DNA from 2 places in the Mesorhizobium sp. M0772 genome. Region 2 is predicted to be linked to the other one. Evidence: riboswitches for the same ligand, from Rfam matches in the RefSeq annotation. Region 2 holds a riboswitch; the other holds the start of a gene.
The links. A riboswitch is a leader RNA that binds a small molecule or an ion and turns the genes downstream of it on or off. The one in region 2 is predicted to bind cobalamin.
Positions count from the first base shown of each region.

Region 1: linked by a shared signal. The riboswitch ahead of NKI06_RS05325 (aromatic ring-hydroxylating oxygenase subunit alpha) and the one ahead of NKI06_RS05565 (DUF1636 family protein) in region 2 are both predicted to bind cobalamin.

Region 1 covers NZ_JAMYPB010000005.1:132,069-140,021, forward strand. The annotation lists gene bglA (beta-galactosidase BglA) at 1-1,653, shown strand, start outside; gene NKI06_RS05305 (ABC transporter ATP-binding protein) at 1,720-2,832, shown strand; gene NKI06_RS05310 (DUF680 domain-containing protein) at 2,906-3,139, opposite strand; gene NKI06_RS05315 (DUF680 domain-containing protein) at 3,211-3,414, opposite strand; gene NKI06_RS05320 (DUF680 domain-containing protein) at 3,481-3,687, opposite strand; cobalamin riboswitch at 4,187-4,388, shown strand; gene NKI06_RS05325 (aromatic ring-hydroxylating oxygenase subunit alpha) at 4,506-5,753, shown strand; gene NKI06_RS05330 (FAD-binding oxidoreductase) at 5,791-6,891, shown strand; gene NKI06_RS05335 (PqqD family protein) at 7,054-7,476, shown strand; gene NKI06_RS05340 (serine kinase) at 7,627-7,953, shown strand, end outside.
Region 2 covers NZ_JAMYPB010000006.1:2,545-10,497, reverse strand. The annotation lists gene NKI06_RS05595 (NADH-quinone oxidoreductase subunit D) at 1-539, opposite strand, end outside; gene NKI06_RS05590 (hypothetical protein) at 541-894, opposite strand; gene NKI06_RS05585 (NADH-quinone oxidoreductase subunit C) at 905-1,507, opposite strand; gene NKI06_RS05580 (NuoB/complex I 20 kDa subunit family protein) at 1,512-2,093, opposite strand; gene NKI06_RS05575 (NADH-quinone oxidoreductase subunit A) at 2,084-2,449, opposite strand; gene NKI06_RS05570 (winged helix-turn-helix domain-containing protein) at 2,777-3,979, shown strand; cobalamin riboswitch at 4,009-4,213, shown strand; gene NKI06_RS05565 (DUF1636 family protein) at 4,252-4,677, shown strand; gene cobW (cobalamin biosynthesis protein CobW) at 4,680-5,732, shown strand; gene cobN (cobaltochelatase subunit CobN) at 5,751-7,953, shown strand, end outside.

The DNA of each region.
Region 1 (7,953 bases), on a different contig from region 2:
TTGAAGGCGACCTCGAAGCCCGATCTCGCCGTCGATCGCGACTGGTGGCGGGGCGCGGTGATCTACCAGATCTATCCGCGCTCCTATCAGGACTCCAATGGCGACGGCATCGGCGACCTCAAGGGCATCATCCGCAGGCTGCCCTACATCGCCTCGCTCGGCGTCGACGCCATCTGGATTTCGCCCTTCTTCAAGTCGCCGATGAAGGATTTCGGCTACGACGTCTCGGACTATTGCGACGTCGACCCGATGTTCGGGACGCTCGCCGATTTCGACGCGCTGGTTGCGGAAGCCCATCACCTCGGCCTCAAGGTGATGATCGACGAGGTGCTGTCGCACACCGCCGACAACCATCCATGGTTCAAGGAGAGCCGCGCCAGCCGTAGCAATCCCAAGGCCGACTGGTATGTCTGGGCCGACGCCAGGCCGGACGGCACGCCGCCCAACAACTGGCTGTCGATCTTCGGCGGCTCGGCCTGGCAGTGGGACACCAGCCGCCAGCAATATTATCTGCATAATTTCCTGTCCGAGCAGCCGGACCTCAACTTCCACAATCTGCAAGTCCAGGACGCGCTGCTCGACGTCACCCGCTTCTGGCTGGAGCGCGGCGTCGACGGCTTCCGCCTCGACACCATCAATTTCTACTTCCACAGCCACGGGCTGGAGAACAATCCGCCGCTGCCGCCCGAAGAGCGCAACGACCAGACAGCACCTGCGGTCAATCCCTACAACTACCAGGACCATATCTACGACAAGAGCCGGCCGGAAAACCTTGCCTTCCTCGAACGGTTCCGGGCGCTGCTCGACGAATATCCGGCAACCGCCGCAGTCGGCGAAGTCGGCGATTCGCAACGCGGACTGGAAGTGGTCGCCGCCTACACCGCCGGCGGCAAACGCGTCCACATGTGCTATTCCTTCGATTTCCTGGCGCCGGAAAAGATCAGCGCCGCCAAGGTGCGCCAGGTGCTGGAAGCCTTCGGCAAGGTCGCCAGCGACGGCTGGTCGTGCTGGGCCTTTTCCAACCACGACGTGATGCGTCCGGCCTCGCGCTGGGCCGCCGACGAGGCCGACCCGGCCGCCTATCTGAAGGTTATCTCGGCGCTGCTGATGTCGCTGCGCGGTTCGGTCTGCCTCTATCAGGGAGAGGAGCTTGGGCTGGGCGAAGCCGAGTTGCAGTTCGAGGATCTGCAGGACCCCTACGGCATTCGCTTCTGGCCCGAATTCAAGGGCCGCGACGGCTGCCGCACGCCGATGGTGTGGGATGCAACCGCCAGCAATGCCGGCTTTTCGACGGCCAAGCCCTGGCTGCCGGTGCCGGGCAAGCACTTGTCGCAAGCGGTCAATGTTCAGCAGGGCGACGCGGCCTCGCTGCTCGAGCACTACCGGCGCTTTCTCGGTTTCCGCCGCCAGCATCCGGCCCTGGCCAAAGGCGACATCGAGTTCATCGAAAGCGAGGGCGACACCGTCGCCTTCACTCGCCGTGAGGGCAATGAGCAGATCGTCTGCGTCTTCAATCTGGCCAGCAAGCCGGCCGAGGTCGATCTCGGTGGTCAGGCGCTGCTGCCATTGGCCGGGCACGGTTTTTCGGGACAATCCGGCACAGGTTCCATCCGCCTCGGCGGCTACGGCGCCTGGTTCGGGCGCATCGACTGAGTTTTTGACGAAACTGGATTTTTTGAGGAAATCCAGGTTCTCTAGGGAAATCACTGGGAGGAAATTATGGCCGATGTCACGCTGAGACAGGTGAAGAAATCATACGGCAATCTGCACATTCTCCACGGCATCGACCTCGACATAAAGTCGGGCGAGTTCATCGTCTTCGTCGGCCCGTCGGGTTGCGGCAAGTCGACCTTGCTGCGGTCCATCGCCGGGCTTGAGGAGATCACCTCCGGCGAGCTGAAGATCGCCGGCGAGGTGGTGAACGACGTGCCGCCTTCCAAGCGCGGCATTGCCATGGTGTTCCAGTCCTATGCGCTCTATCCGCACATGACCGTCTACGACAACATGGCCTTCTCGATGAAGATCGGCAAGGAAAGCAAGGCCGAGATCGACAAGCGGGTGCGGCAGGCCGCCGAAATCCTGCAGCTGACCAAATATCTCGACCGCCTGCCCAAGGCGATGTCGGGCGGCCAGCGCCAGCGTGTCGCCATCGGTCGCGCCATCGTGCGCAATCCGAAAGTGTTCCTGTTCGACGAGCCGCTGTCGAATCTCGACGCGGCGCTGCGCGTCGCGACCCGCATCGAGATCGCCAAGCTCAAGGAATCGATGCCTGCCACGACCATGATCTACGTCACCCACGATCAGGTCGAAGCGATGACGCTCGCCGACCGCATCGTCGTGCTGAAGGATGGCCATATCGAGCAGGTCGGCACGCCGATGGACCTCTACAAGAAGCCCGGCAATCTGTTCGTTGCCCAGTTCATCGGCTCGCCGGCCATGAACATCCTGCCGGCGACAATCGACAGGACGGGCAACCCGACAATCGTCAGCCATGTCGGCGGCCGCAAGGCAACGGTGCCGATCGCAACGCCGGCGTCAGCAAAGGGTGCGGCAGTCAGCTTCGGCGTGCGGCCGGAGGATCTGTCGGCCGCCACCGGCGCGGAATATCTTTTCGAGGGCGTGGTGGACTATGTCGAGCAACTCGGCGAGGTGCAGCTTGTCTATGTCGATATCGGCCGCGCTGACCTGCCGTTGGTGACCAAGCTGCCCGGCAATGTCGAGGTCAAGCGCGGGGCAAAGCTGCGACTGACCGCGGATGCCGGGGACCTGCACATCTTCGACGCCGATGGGCACTCCTTCTCGCTCAAGCCGGTGGAAGTGAAGGCGGCTTGAGATAGCTGCGTCGTACAGGCATGAAAAAAGAGCGGCGGGCCCGGCCCGCCGCTCTTTTTTTAAGCTTCGGCTGTTAGTTGTTGCCGAACCGATCCCTGTCGCTGCTCTGAGGAACGAACTTCTGTTGGTCGTTCGACGAGTTCAGCAGCTTGTAGACCGCCGAGTTGGTGCCGGTCGACGAAGTGCGGGTGGTGTCGACGGCAGCGGCCGGCTGGTTGGCGCCATTGGAGCCATAATTGTCGCTGCCGGCAAAGGCAGCGCTCGAAACAGCCAGAACGGCTGCGGTGGCAAGAACGATCTTCTTCATTTTAGTCTCCTGAATTTTTCTGATGCCGCCAGCTGCAGCGGATAAGCCCGCCACGTGCTGGAAACCGGCTTTTAGCGGCCGAAAAGGTTACGGTCGGCACCGTGGGCAGGCGCCTGCTCGGCTGGAGCCGACTTCTCAACCGAAGCCGTATGGCCACTATCGGTCGACGTAATCGCAGGCTGGTTGGCGCCGTTCGAACCGTAGTTGTCGCTGCCGGCGAAAGCGCTGCCGGAGATGGCCAAAACGGCGGCGGCAGCAAGGATGATCTTTTTCATTTCAAATACTCCTGAATTTTTTGGGATCCCGAGAGCGACGGGTTAGCCGCCCTTCTTTGGTCGGGATCAGCGATTGCCGTAGAGGTCGCGGTCGGCGCCCTGAACGACAGGCTGCTTGTCAGCGTGCGCCGGCTTCTGAATGGAAGCCGTATACGAGCTGTCGACCGAGACGGCTGGCTGGTTCGCACCATTGGAACCGTAATTGTCGCTACCGGCGAAGGCGCTGCCGGTGATCGCCAAAACGGCTGCGGCAGTGAGGATGATCTTTTTCATTTTTAGGACTCCAGTTTGTCTGTCCGTCTAGCGGCGTGTCTTGGGAGGAATTCGCGTCGATCGGACAGCCCCGATGTGGGAAAGCCATAGGCTGGTTTCCAATCACGAAGTTGTTCCGTGTGGACCACGGTCCTGCACCTTGAAATTGTGCCAGGAAGTTCCTCTATGGTCATTTATCGCATTGTTTTCAGTCGCTTATGCCGAACCGAGTGGTTCGCTCCGACGTCGGTTTCCGGGCCGTCGTCCACACCGTCCTGCACGCATTGTCAACAGAAACGAACCGTTCGGTTCGATTAGAGATTGCTAATAGTAACTTTTCGATACCGTTGAGCCATTTTTGCCCGCGATCGAACTGGATCGGCAGCGATTCGAAACGGCGATGATGGCGTCGCAAGAAACGTCTCAGCTCTTTGACCGGGGGCGGGGGGCGTAAGCCGCGCGTGTCGCGCCGCATGGATATGATGTCGCTTTCATGCCGACGTCGCGATCGCTGCCGTGATTAGATGATCGCATCTCAGGTGCCGCTTCGTGACGACGCAGCGGAGAATTGGGAAGCCGGTCAGAATCCGGCGCTGCCCCCGCAACGGTGGTGGAGTTCAAGTCGCAACGGGAGACCACTGGGCAAGAGCCTGGGAAGGTGTCGCGATGGTCCGCAAGGACAACTCCAGAGCCCGGAAACCAGCCCGAGATGCCTAGACTCGACTGATCGCGGTGGGCGGTCAAGAGGTGGATAGTGCATGTCCGGCGCCGCGCCGGCCTGCGTCCGATCCTTCCTCCATCACCACCAAGTTCAGTCCTTAAACCACGAGGACAGAACTATGGATACGCGCAACGACATGCTGAGGCTCCTGAACGGCCGCAAGCAAGGCTTTTCGCTGGAACAGCCCTTCTACACCGACCCGGACTATTTCAAGCTCGACATGGAGCTTATCTGGTATCGCGACTGGCTGTTCATCGGCCATGATTGCGAACTGCCGAAGCCCGGCAGCTATATCACCGTGCAGATCGGCGATTATCCGGTGGTGCTGGTCCGCGACCAGAAGGGCAACATCAACGCCTTTCACAATTCCTGCCGCCATCGCGGCAGCCGTGTCTGCAACACTGAGAAGGGCATGGCGGCAAAGCTTGTCTGCCCTTATCACCAGTGGACCTACGAGCTTGACGGCCGGCTGCTGTTTGCCCGCCAGATGGCCGACGGTTTCGACAAGAGCCAGTTCGGCCTGAAGCCCGTCGCCTGCGAGAGCGTCGGCGGCTACATCTTCATCTGCCTGGCGAAAGAACCTGCCGACTTTGCGCCGATGCGCGCCATGATAGAGCCCTACCTCAAGCCGCACCGGCTGAATGAAGCCAAGGTCGCCTTCGAGAGCACCATCATCGAGAAGGGCAACTGGAAGCTGGTCTGGGAAAACAACCGCGAATGCTATCACTGCGCCGGCAATCATCCGGAGCTGTGCAAGACATTCCCCGAAGCGCCGACGGTGACCGGCGTGCAGGGCGCCGACAGCGATCCGGAGATGCTGGCGCACTGGGCGAAATGCGAGGCGGCGGGCCTGCCGAGCAAGTTCCGCATCGATCCGGCCGGGCAATACCGCGCCACCCGCGCGCCGCTGCTGCGCGATGCCGTCAGCTACACGATGTCGGGAAAGCGCGCGGTGACGAAGAACCTGTCCGACACTGTTGCCGCCGACCGCATCGGCACCTTGATGCACTACCACTATCCGACGACCTGGAACCACATCCTGATCGACCATGCGGTCACCTTCCGGGTGCTGCCGATCAGCGCCACGCAAACCGCGGTGACGACCAAGTGGCTGGTGCACAAGGATGCGGTCGAGGGCGTCGACTACAACCTTGAAGAACTGACCCATGTCTGGACCGAGACCAACGACCAGGACCGCCGCATCGTCGAGGAGAACGCCTTCGGCATCCTGTCCCCGGCCTATGAGCCCGGCCCCTATTCGGAGCTGCATGAGGGCGGCGTGATCCAGTTCGTCGAATGGTACGCGGCCTTCATCGGCCCGCGCCTTGCCGAAGGCGGCCGGCCGGCGCTGCGCAGCGTCGCGTGAGCTGGAGCAGGCGAAGAGGGACCAGAGGATGAATGCGATGACGGATCTTGGGCTCTATCGCCATCTCGACCAGATGGCGCCGTGGAACGATAGGCTGCAGGTGCTGGAAGTGATCGGCGTCAGCGACGAGGCGCCTGACGTCAAGACCTTCACCTTCCGCTCCGACAACCAGACCTGGTTCCGCTACAAGCCGGGCCAGTTCCTGACGCTGGAACTGCCGACACCGGACGGGCCGCTGATGCGCACCTACACGCTGTCGTCGTCGCCGTCGCGGCCGTTTTCGATCGCGGTGACGGTCAAGGCGCAGGCCGGCAGCATCGGCACGCGCTGGATGTTCGACCATCTGATGCCCGGCTCGCACGTCAAGGCCTATGGACCGGCGGGCGACTTCTCGTTGCACAGCCACCCGGCGGCCAAATACCTGTTCATTTCGGCTGGCTCCGGCGTGACGCCGATGATGTCGATGCTGCGCTGGCTGAACGACTGCGCGCCATGGACCGATGTCGGTTTCGTCAACTGCGCGCGGCGTGCCGAAGAGATCATCTTCCGCAAGGAACTCGAACTGCTCGGCGGCCATATGCCCGGCCTGTCGCTCGGCTTCATGATCGAGGAACGTTCCAGCCGCGAGGGCTGGTACGGTCATATGGGGCGCATCGACGCGATCCGGCTGCCCTTGCTGGCTCCGGATTTCCGCGAGCGCGAAATCTTCTGCTGCGGCCCCGATCCGTTCATGCGCGCCGTGCGCGGCATGCTGGAGGCCGCCGGCTTCGATATGACGAAATACCATCAGGAGAGCTTTGCCGCGCCCGTGGTGGAGGAAATCCCGGCGCCGTTTGCTTCACCCGCTGAAGACGGTGCTGTTGCACCTGTCGAGGCTGTGACGCCGATCCGCTTCTCGCTTTCGGAGGTCGACGCCGGCTGCGTTGCCGGCCAGACCGTGCTGCAGACGGCGCGCAGCTCGGGCGTGCGGATACCCGCCGCCTGCGAGTTCGGCCTGTGCGGCACCTGCAAGGTGAAGAAGGTCTCCGGCGAAGTCGAGATGAGCCACAATGGCGGCATCCTCGACCACGAGATCGACGACGGTTTTATCCTTGCCTGCTGCTCGAAACCGTTGTCGGCGCTCGAAATCGAGGCTTGAGCCGGTCGACTTCGCCGCAATGGTCGCCGACGCAAGCGTTGTGTTCGCGGGTCTTTGTCTTGCCAAGCATAGGCCGAGTGATTTAGACGCACTTAGGAAGGGCTGGGCAGACCGTGAAACCGGCGCATCCCTTCATGGGCGCATGGAACGGGGGACAGAGCGATGCAACAGCGGGTCTACGCGGTCGCAAGCAAGGACATCGTTTTCGAATCATTCGATGGCGAAGCCGTCGTTCTCGATCTTTCGAACGGTAAGTATTTCGGCTTTTCCGATTCCGGCAGCCGGGTCTGGCAGGCTTTGTCGTCCGGCGTCGCCACTGAAGCGCTGGTCGGAGCTGCCGCGGGCGCCGCAAAAATAAGCCTAGCCGACCTCGAAAGCTTCGTTGCCCGACTGCTCGATTTCGGGTTGCTTGCGCCAGCCGAAACACCGGCACAACCGCTTTCGGGCGAGCTGTCGGCTGCGCTTGCTGCCAGCAATGAGCCGCTCAAGGTCGATGTCCATGACGACCTTGCCGATCTCATCATTGTCGACCCGATCCATGAGGTCGAGGAACCTCTCGGCTGGCCGGCGGTGAAACAGGCATAATCGTTTCCCTAAAGCGCGTCGCGTTTGACGGACTCAGGCGACGCGGTTTAGATCTTTGATTTTATGCATGTCGTCGTCTCAAAACCGGGGCCACCCCGAGCGACATGCATCAGGCGACCCGGCGCAATTCTGGACGCTGAACAACAACACATGCCTTTGATCACGCTGCAAACCCTGCCGGATTATGCCCGCCATGTGCTGGCGGCCGCGGAAAGCGCCGCCGCCTTCTATCCCGTTACCGCCGGGGTGCGGTTGCCGGGACTGGACCTGAGTGTCCACCTCGACCATGGCACGCTGGCGGAAGCCATGAGCCATGCCTTCATACCGGCCCCGGAAAATCCGTCTGCATCTGACGGCTGCCGCATTTTCGTCGCCCACCCGGCCATCGATGGCGTCCCCGCCCCGGCCACCTGGGGCCGAGGCGATTACAACCATCATGCCTTTGCCAACCGGCTGGAAGAGGCCGGATTGCGCGGC
Region 2 (7,953 bases):
AACGGGTCGATCCACTTGCCGATGTCCTCGACCAGCTTCGCCGGCAGATCCTGGTGCACACCGCCCGGACGGAAATAGGCCGCATGCATGCGCGAGCCGGAAGCGCGCTCATAAAACACCATCAGCTTTTCGCGTTCGACGAAACCCCACAGCGGCGGCGTCAGGGCGCCGATATCGAGCGCCTGCGTCGTCACATTGAGGATATGCGACATGATGCGGCTGAGCTCGGAATAGAGCACGCGGATCAACTGACCGCGCTTCGGCACCTCGATGCCGAGCAGGCGCTCGGTGGCGAGCGCGAAGGCATGCTCCTGATTCATCGGCGCGCAATAATCGAGCCGGTCGAGATAGGGCACGGCCTGCAGATAGGTCTTGTGCTCGATCAGCTTTTCCGTGCCGCGATGCAGCAAGCCGATATGCGGATCGACGCGGTCGACCACCTCGCCGTCAAGCTCCAGCACAAGACGCAAAACACCGTGTGCCGCAGGGTGCTGCGGTCCGAAGTTGATGTTAAAGTTGCGGACGGAGTGCTCGGTCATGCTAGATTCCAAGCCTTTCCTTGGCTGACGGCGTCAGTTCCATGAAGCGGACCGTCTGCGGCCCGGCCACATATTCTTTTGCTCTCTGCTCGCATTGCTCAATGGTCTCGTTGGAAGGCTGGAGATCGGCCAGCTCTCCAGCATCGCGCAAGGCGTTCAAAATCTGGTCCAATTCAATCTGCATCGCAGGCTTGATACGAAATATCGTCGGGCAGTTCTTCACCGTGTCGTTCGCCACGACAGCTCGCGCCGCCGAATAGCAATCCACTCCAGCTACTTTGCAGTCGTTCGCAAAAGCATTCTGCAAGCCGGCACAGCAAAACAGGCTTAGTAGCGCTACGCGGATCATCGCCACGCCGCCGCCCCTACTGTTTCGCCTTCTCATCGCCCGGCAGGACGTAGTCCGTCCCTTCCCATGGCGAGAGAAAATCGAAGTTCCTGAATTCCTGCTTCAATTCCACCGGCTCGTAGATCACGCGCTTGGCTTCGTCGTCGTAGCGCACCTCGACGAAACCTGTCAGCGGGAAGTCCTTGCGCAGGGGATGGCCCTCGAAGCCGTAATCCGTGAGGATGCGGCGCAGGTCCGGATGGCCGGAGAACAGCACGCCATAGAGATCGTAGGCTTCGCGCTCATACCAGTCGGCGCCGGGATAGACAGCGGTGAGCGACGGCACCAGCGTCTCTTCGTCGGCCTGCACCTTGATGCGGATGCGCAAATTCTGCTTCGGCGACAGCAGATGATAGACGACATCGAAACGCTTGACGCGCGACGGGTAGTCGGCGCCGCAGATATCGATGATCGAAATGAACTGGCAACCCGAATCGTCACGCAGGAAGCTTGTCACCTCGATCAGATTGTCTGTAGCAACCGAGATCGTCAGTTCGCCATAGGCAAGCACTGCATCGGTGACGCGGCCCGGCAGCTTTTCGCCGAGATAGGTCGACAGTTCGCTCAGGGATGCGGCCATGGGTCTACCGTTCGATCGTGCCGGTGCGGCGGATCTTCTTCTGCAGGAGAAGAATGCCGTAGAGCAGCGCTTCGGCGCTTGGCGGGCAGCCGGGCACATAGATGTCGACCGGCACGATGCGGTCGCAGCCGCGCACCACCGAATAGGAATAGTGATAATAGCCGCCGCCATTGGCGCAGGAGCCCATCGAGATGACGTAGCGCGGCTCCGGCATCTGGTCGTACACCTTGCGCAAAGCCGGGGCCATCTTGTTGGTCAGCGTTCCCGCCACGATCATGATGTCGGACTGGCGCGGCGACGCGCGAGGAGCCACGCCAAACCTTTCAGAATCATAGCGCGGCATCGAGGTGTGGATCATCTCGACGGCACAGCAGGCGAGACCGAAGGTCATGAACATCAGCGAGCCGCTGCGTGCCCAGGTGATCAGCGCCTCGGTCGAGGTGACCAGAAAACCCTTGTCGGCCAGTTCATTGTTGATCTCGAGGAAGAACGGATCGTCGGAACCGACCGGACGTCCGGTATTGGGGTCGATCAGGCCTTTTGGCTTCGGCGCGACGAGCGTTCCGGAACTGTCGTTCAATCCCATTCCAGCGCTCCTTTTTTCCATTCATAGGCAAAGCCGATGGTCAGCACCGCCAAAAACACCATCATCGACCAGAAACCGAGCATGCCGATCTTCGAGAACGACACCGCCCACGGAAACAGGAAGGCCACTTCCAGATCGAAGATGATGAACAGGATCGACACCAGGTAGAAGCGGATGTCGAATTTCATCCGGGCATCGTCGAACGAGTTGAACCCGCACTCGTAGGCGGAAAGCTTCTCCGGATCGGGATTGCGATAAGCCACCAGGAACGGCGCGATGATAAGCGCCAGGCCTACAACCGCGGCCACGGCGATAAAGAGGACGATGGGCAGGTATGAACTGAGGAGTACGTTCATGCTCGGCTTTCCGTTGGCGGCCAATCCACTTTGATTACAGCAACCAACCCTAATGCGGAAGCGCGACAGTTTAACCGCTGAACCGTTTTAGGTGCCTTGCTGCAACGCGGCGAGGGTTAGCGCAGGGCTTTCAGCGAAGCAAGTCAAACCTTGTTCAAAAGACAGTGCTGGACGGCAGGCCGGGAAAAACTGGTCCGATCTCCTCCTGTTTGATTTCCTTCATCTTTCACTCCACTTTTGTCTCCTGACACATCTCCCGCCATTTGCCTGCTAGCATGACCGGAATCGCCGGCTAAAGTCGGGAAAAATGGTTCGAGGCAAGACACTTTGACGAAGGACAATATCTCACTCCCGACGGCCAGGCGCATCGCGCTCGCCGCGCAAGGATTTCTCGATCCCCGCCCGGTCGGCACGCCCGATCGCCGCCACCTCGCCCGCGTGCTGTCGCGCACCGGCCTGCTGCAGATCGATTCCGTCAGCGCCGTGGTGCGCGCCCACTATATGCCGCTCTATTCGCGCGTTGGCCCCTACCCGCTCACCCTGCTCGACAATGCCGCAATCACCCGCAAACGCACGGTGTTCGAATACTGGGCGCATGAGGCCTCGTTCCTGCCGGTCGAGACCTACCCACTGATGCGCTGGCGCATGCAGCGCGCTGAAAGCGGCGACGAAATGTATCTGGGCCTCGCCAAATGGGGCCGCGAGCACGGCGCCTATATCGAAGAGATCTACCGCGCGGTCGCCGAGCGCGGCCCGATTGCCGCTTCGGCACTGGAGGGCCAGAAAGGTTCGGGCGGCTGGTGGGGCTGGAGCCACGCCAAGCACGCCTTCGAATGGCTGTTTTGGGCCGGACGCATCACCACGGCGCACCGCCGTGGCTTCGAGCGTTTCTACGACCTGCCCGAGCGCGTGCTGCCGCAGGCGATCCTCGATCTGCCGGTGCCGGCGGCCGAGGACGCGCACCGCGAATTGCTGCGCATTTCCGCCCGCGCCCACGGCATCGCGACGTCGGGTGACCTGCGCGATTATTTCCGCTTGTCGCCAGCCGACATGAAGGGCCGGTTGGAGGAACTGGTTGAGATGGGCGAGTTGCTGCCGGTAAACGTCGAAGGCTGGGACAAGCCGGCTTACCTCTATAAGGACGCCCGCCTGCCGCGAAAGATCGAGGCCCGCGCGCTACTGGCGCCCTTCGATCCGGTGGTCTTCGAGCGCTCGCGCACCGAGCGCCTGTTCGATTTCAACTACCGCATCGAGATCTACACGCCGGCCGAAAAGCGCCAATATGGCTACTACGTGCTGCCCTTCCTGCTCGGCGACCGGATCGTCGCCCGCGTCGATCTCAAGGCCGACCGGCCTGCGAGTGTCTTACGCGTCCACGCCGCCTACGCCGAAGCAGGCGCACCGCCTGAGACAGCTGCCCAGCTGTTCGAGGAATTGAAGCAGATGCAGGGCTGGCTTGGCCTTGAGCGCATCGAAGTGACGCCGGCCGGCAATCTGGGGAAGCCTTTGGCCGACATCGCCATGTCGTAGCCGTGCGTTGACACCGCCGCCCGCAAAAGCCTAAATCCGCTGCAGACGGTCCCCTGCCCGCAACGGCAAGGGCCAAGAGGGAATGCGGTGCGGGATTTCGGTCCCAAATCCGCGGCTGTCCCCGCAACTGTAAGCGACGAGCCAAGGCCGAAAGCCACTGGGTAACACCGGGAAGGCGGCTAACCAAGGCGACGACCCGCGAGCCAGGAGACCTGCCGTCTGAGACAAAGTATCCGATCGCCTGGCGGGTTTCCGGGCAAGGAGCACGGTTTTTGGACCAGAACAGCAGTTTTTCGGCTGGCACAGCGGACATTGCGTCCGGGGACAACGACGCCCTGACCGGCGTGACCGTCATCGTCTGCGCCTCCTGCCGCGATGAGACCGGTTCCGACGCCCATCCGCGCGCCGGCGAATTGCTGGCTGAGGACACACGCCGCGCCGCTGCCGGCGATATCCGGGTCCGCACCGCCGAATGTCTCGGCAATTGCAAGCGCCGCCTCAGCGCCGCGATCCTGCGCGATGGCTGCTGGAGCTATGTGTTCGGCGACCTGACCGCGGCCAGCGGCGCCGACCTCGTCACCGGCGCAAAGCTCTTCGCGACTTCGACCGACGGTCTCATCCCGTGGCGCGGCCGGCCCGATAGCCTCAAGCGCGGCCTCGTTGCCCGCATCCCACCCCTCGATATGCTGAAGGACTGACGATGAACGTTTCAAACCCGACCGGCAATCTCTCCCGTGTTCCCTGCACCGTCGTCACCGGCTTTCTCGGCGCCGGCAAGACGACGCTGGTCCGCCATCTCCTGGAAAACGCCGGGGGCAAGCGCATTGCCATCATCGTCAACGAGTTCGGCGACATCGGCATCGACGGGGAAATCCTGAAAGGCTGCGGCATCGACACCTGCCCCGAGGAAAACATCGTCGAACTGGCCAATGGCTGCATCTGCTGTACAGTCGCCGACGATTTCGTGCCCGCCCTCGACAAGATCCTCGCGCTGACACCGAGGGTCGACCACATCCTGATCGAGACCTCGGGCCTCGCTCTGCCCAAGCCGCTGGTCCAGGCGTTCCAGTGGCCAAGCGTGAAGAGCCGGGTGACCGTCGATGGCGTCATCGCCGTGGTCGACGGCCCGGCGCTGGCCGGAGGCCGCGTCGCCAACGACATGGACGCGTTGCAGGCACAGCGCGCTCAGGACGAAACGCTCGACCACGACGATCCGGTCGAAGAAGTCTTCGAGGACCAGATCGCCTGCGCCGACCTGATCATCCTGTCGAAAAGCGATTTGATGGATTCAGCCGGTTCGGCCCGCGCCAACGCCATCATCAATGAGCATTCCGCTCGCGCGGTAAAAATCGTGCCGACTGCGCATGGCAAGGTCGACCCGTCGGTGCTGCTTGGCCTCGGTCTCGCCGTCGAAGACGACATCGAGAACCGCAAGTCGCATCACGACGGCGCTTTCGATCATGAGCATGACGATTTCGACACCTTCATCGTCGACATCCCCTCGATCGCCAATCCCGACGACCTGGCCAAGCGCGTCGCCACCGCCGCCGAACAGGAAAACGTGTTGCGTGTAAAAGGCTTCGTCGATGTCGGCGGCAAGCCGATGCGGCTTTTGCTGCAGGCCGTCGGCCCACGCGTCAACCATTACTATGACCGCGCCTGGACGGCCGAGGACGATCGCCGCTCGCGTCTCGTCGTCATTGGCCTGAAGGGGCTGAACCGTCCGGCGATCGAGCGTATACTCGCCGGTTGATCTCAGGCACGAGCCGCGATGCATATACTCGCCACGACCTCCGCCTCGCTCGACGATCTCGCCGAGCCAGTTGATCTCCGGCAGACGCCGGCGGATATCGTGGCGCTGTCCTTCACCGACAGCGACCTCGCCGGCCTCGCGGCGGCCTGGAAGGCCGATGCCGTCCGCCTGCCGTCGATGCGGCTGGCGGCGCTGCGCGACCTGCGCCATCCCATGTCCGTGGACCTCTGGATCGACAGCGTCGCCCGCCACGCCAAGGTGATTTTGGTGCGCATCCTCGGCGGCTACGACTGGTGGCGCTATGGCTGCGACCAGCTTGCCGCGACTGCCCGTGCGAACGGCATCAAGCTGGCGCTGCTGCCGGGCGAGAGCCACGACGAGGATCTCAGGCTGATCGAAGCCTCGACGCTGCCGCGCGAGGATCTGGACGGCCTGCTTGGTTATTTCCGCGAGGGTGGCCCGGAGAATATGACGGCGCTGGTGCAAAGATTGGCGGGGCTGGCGGGACGGGATGCGGGGGCGGCTGACCCGGTTAGCGTGCCGAAAGCTGGCTACTACGAGCCTGGCCGCGGCGTCGTAGGCAAGTTGAATTTTGCCGATGTCGGCGTTCCTTCACACCCCCCTCTGTCCTGCCGGACATCTCCCCCGCAAGGGGGGAGATCAGCCGTTACCAAAGGCGGCTCCTCTCCTGCTCCTTTGGAGATCTCCGCAAGGTCTGCGATTGGCGAAAACATTTATGAGAGCACAATCTGCCCCCTTGCGGGGGAGATGTCCGGCAGGACAGAGGGGGGTGGGCGGGAACTCGGCGCAGACAACATCAACCTTCCCATCATCCCCATCCTATTCTACCGCTCGATGCTGCTGGCCGCCGATGTCGCGCCAATCGATGCCCTCTTTGATGCACTCCGCCAGCGCGGCATGAGACCGATCCCGATCTTCGTCTCCAGCCTCAAAGACCCGACCTCCCTGGCCTTCGTCGGAACCGCGCTGGCCACGCTCAAGCCCACCGCCATCATCACCGCAACCGCCTTCGCTTCCGGCGCCGAACCCGGCGTCGAAACGCTCTTCGACCGCGCCGGCGTGCCTGTCTTCCAGGTCATCGTCGCCACCACCCGCCGCGACGTCTGGGACAACAACCAGCGCGGCCTGGCGCCCGCCGACCTCGCCATGCATGTCGTGCTGCCCGAACTCGACGGCCGCATCCTCGCCGGCGCGATTTCCTTCAAGGGCGAGAGCGAGACCGACCCGGCGCTCGGCCACCGCGCCTTCGCCAACCGGCCGGAACCGGATCGCGTGGCGCAAGTGGCGGACAGGCTAGCGGCGTTCACACGGTTGCAGCAGACGCCCCGCGCGACGCGTAAGTTGGCGATCCTCATTCCGGATTATCCGAGTGCGCCCGGCCGCACTGGCTATGCCGTGGGCCTGGATGTGCCGTCCAGCGTGCTGGCCATGCTGCATGACCTGAAGGAGCAGGGCTATCGCGTTGACGGGATTCCAGAAACGCCGCGTGCGCTGCTGGACGCGTTGGAGCGGAGCGATGGTGGGCTGGGGCTGGATGAGTATCTGGACTTCTCAAAGGATTTGCCGGCTGAGGCACTGGCTGCAGTCGAGGCGGCATGGGGCGCTCCTTCACCCTCCCCCTTGTGGGGAGGGTCGGTTCGCGACATTCGCGAAGCGGATGGCGCGAAACGGGGTGGGGGTAGCGGTGCACCACCCCCACCCGGCCCTGCGGGCCACCCTCCCCACAAGGGGGAGGGTAAGAGCGGCTTCCCCTTCCGCGCCGCCACCTTCGGCAACATCACTGTCGCTCTCGCCCCCGACCGTGGCCGCTCGGCCGACCGGCGCGCCGATTACCACGACCCGACGCTGCCGCAGCGCCACGATCTGCTGGCCTTCGGCCTGTGGCTGCGCAAATCGCTCCGCATCCATGCTCTCATCCATGTCGGCGCCCATGGCACGCTGGAATGGCTGCCCGGCAAGACGGTTGCGCTCTCACAAAACTGCTTCCCCGAGATCGCCACCGGCTCGCTGCCCGTCATCTATCCCTTCATCGTCTCCAATCCCGGCGAGGCGGCGCAAGCCAAGCGGCGCATAGCAGCCGTCACGCTTGGCCATCTGCCGCCACCACTGGCAGCTGCTGGCCTTGATGAAGAGCAGCACAAGCTCGAGCGCCTCGTCGACGAATACGCCCAGGCCGACGGCCTCGACCGCCGCCGGCGCG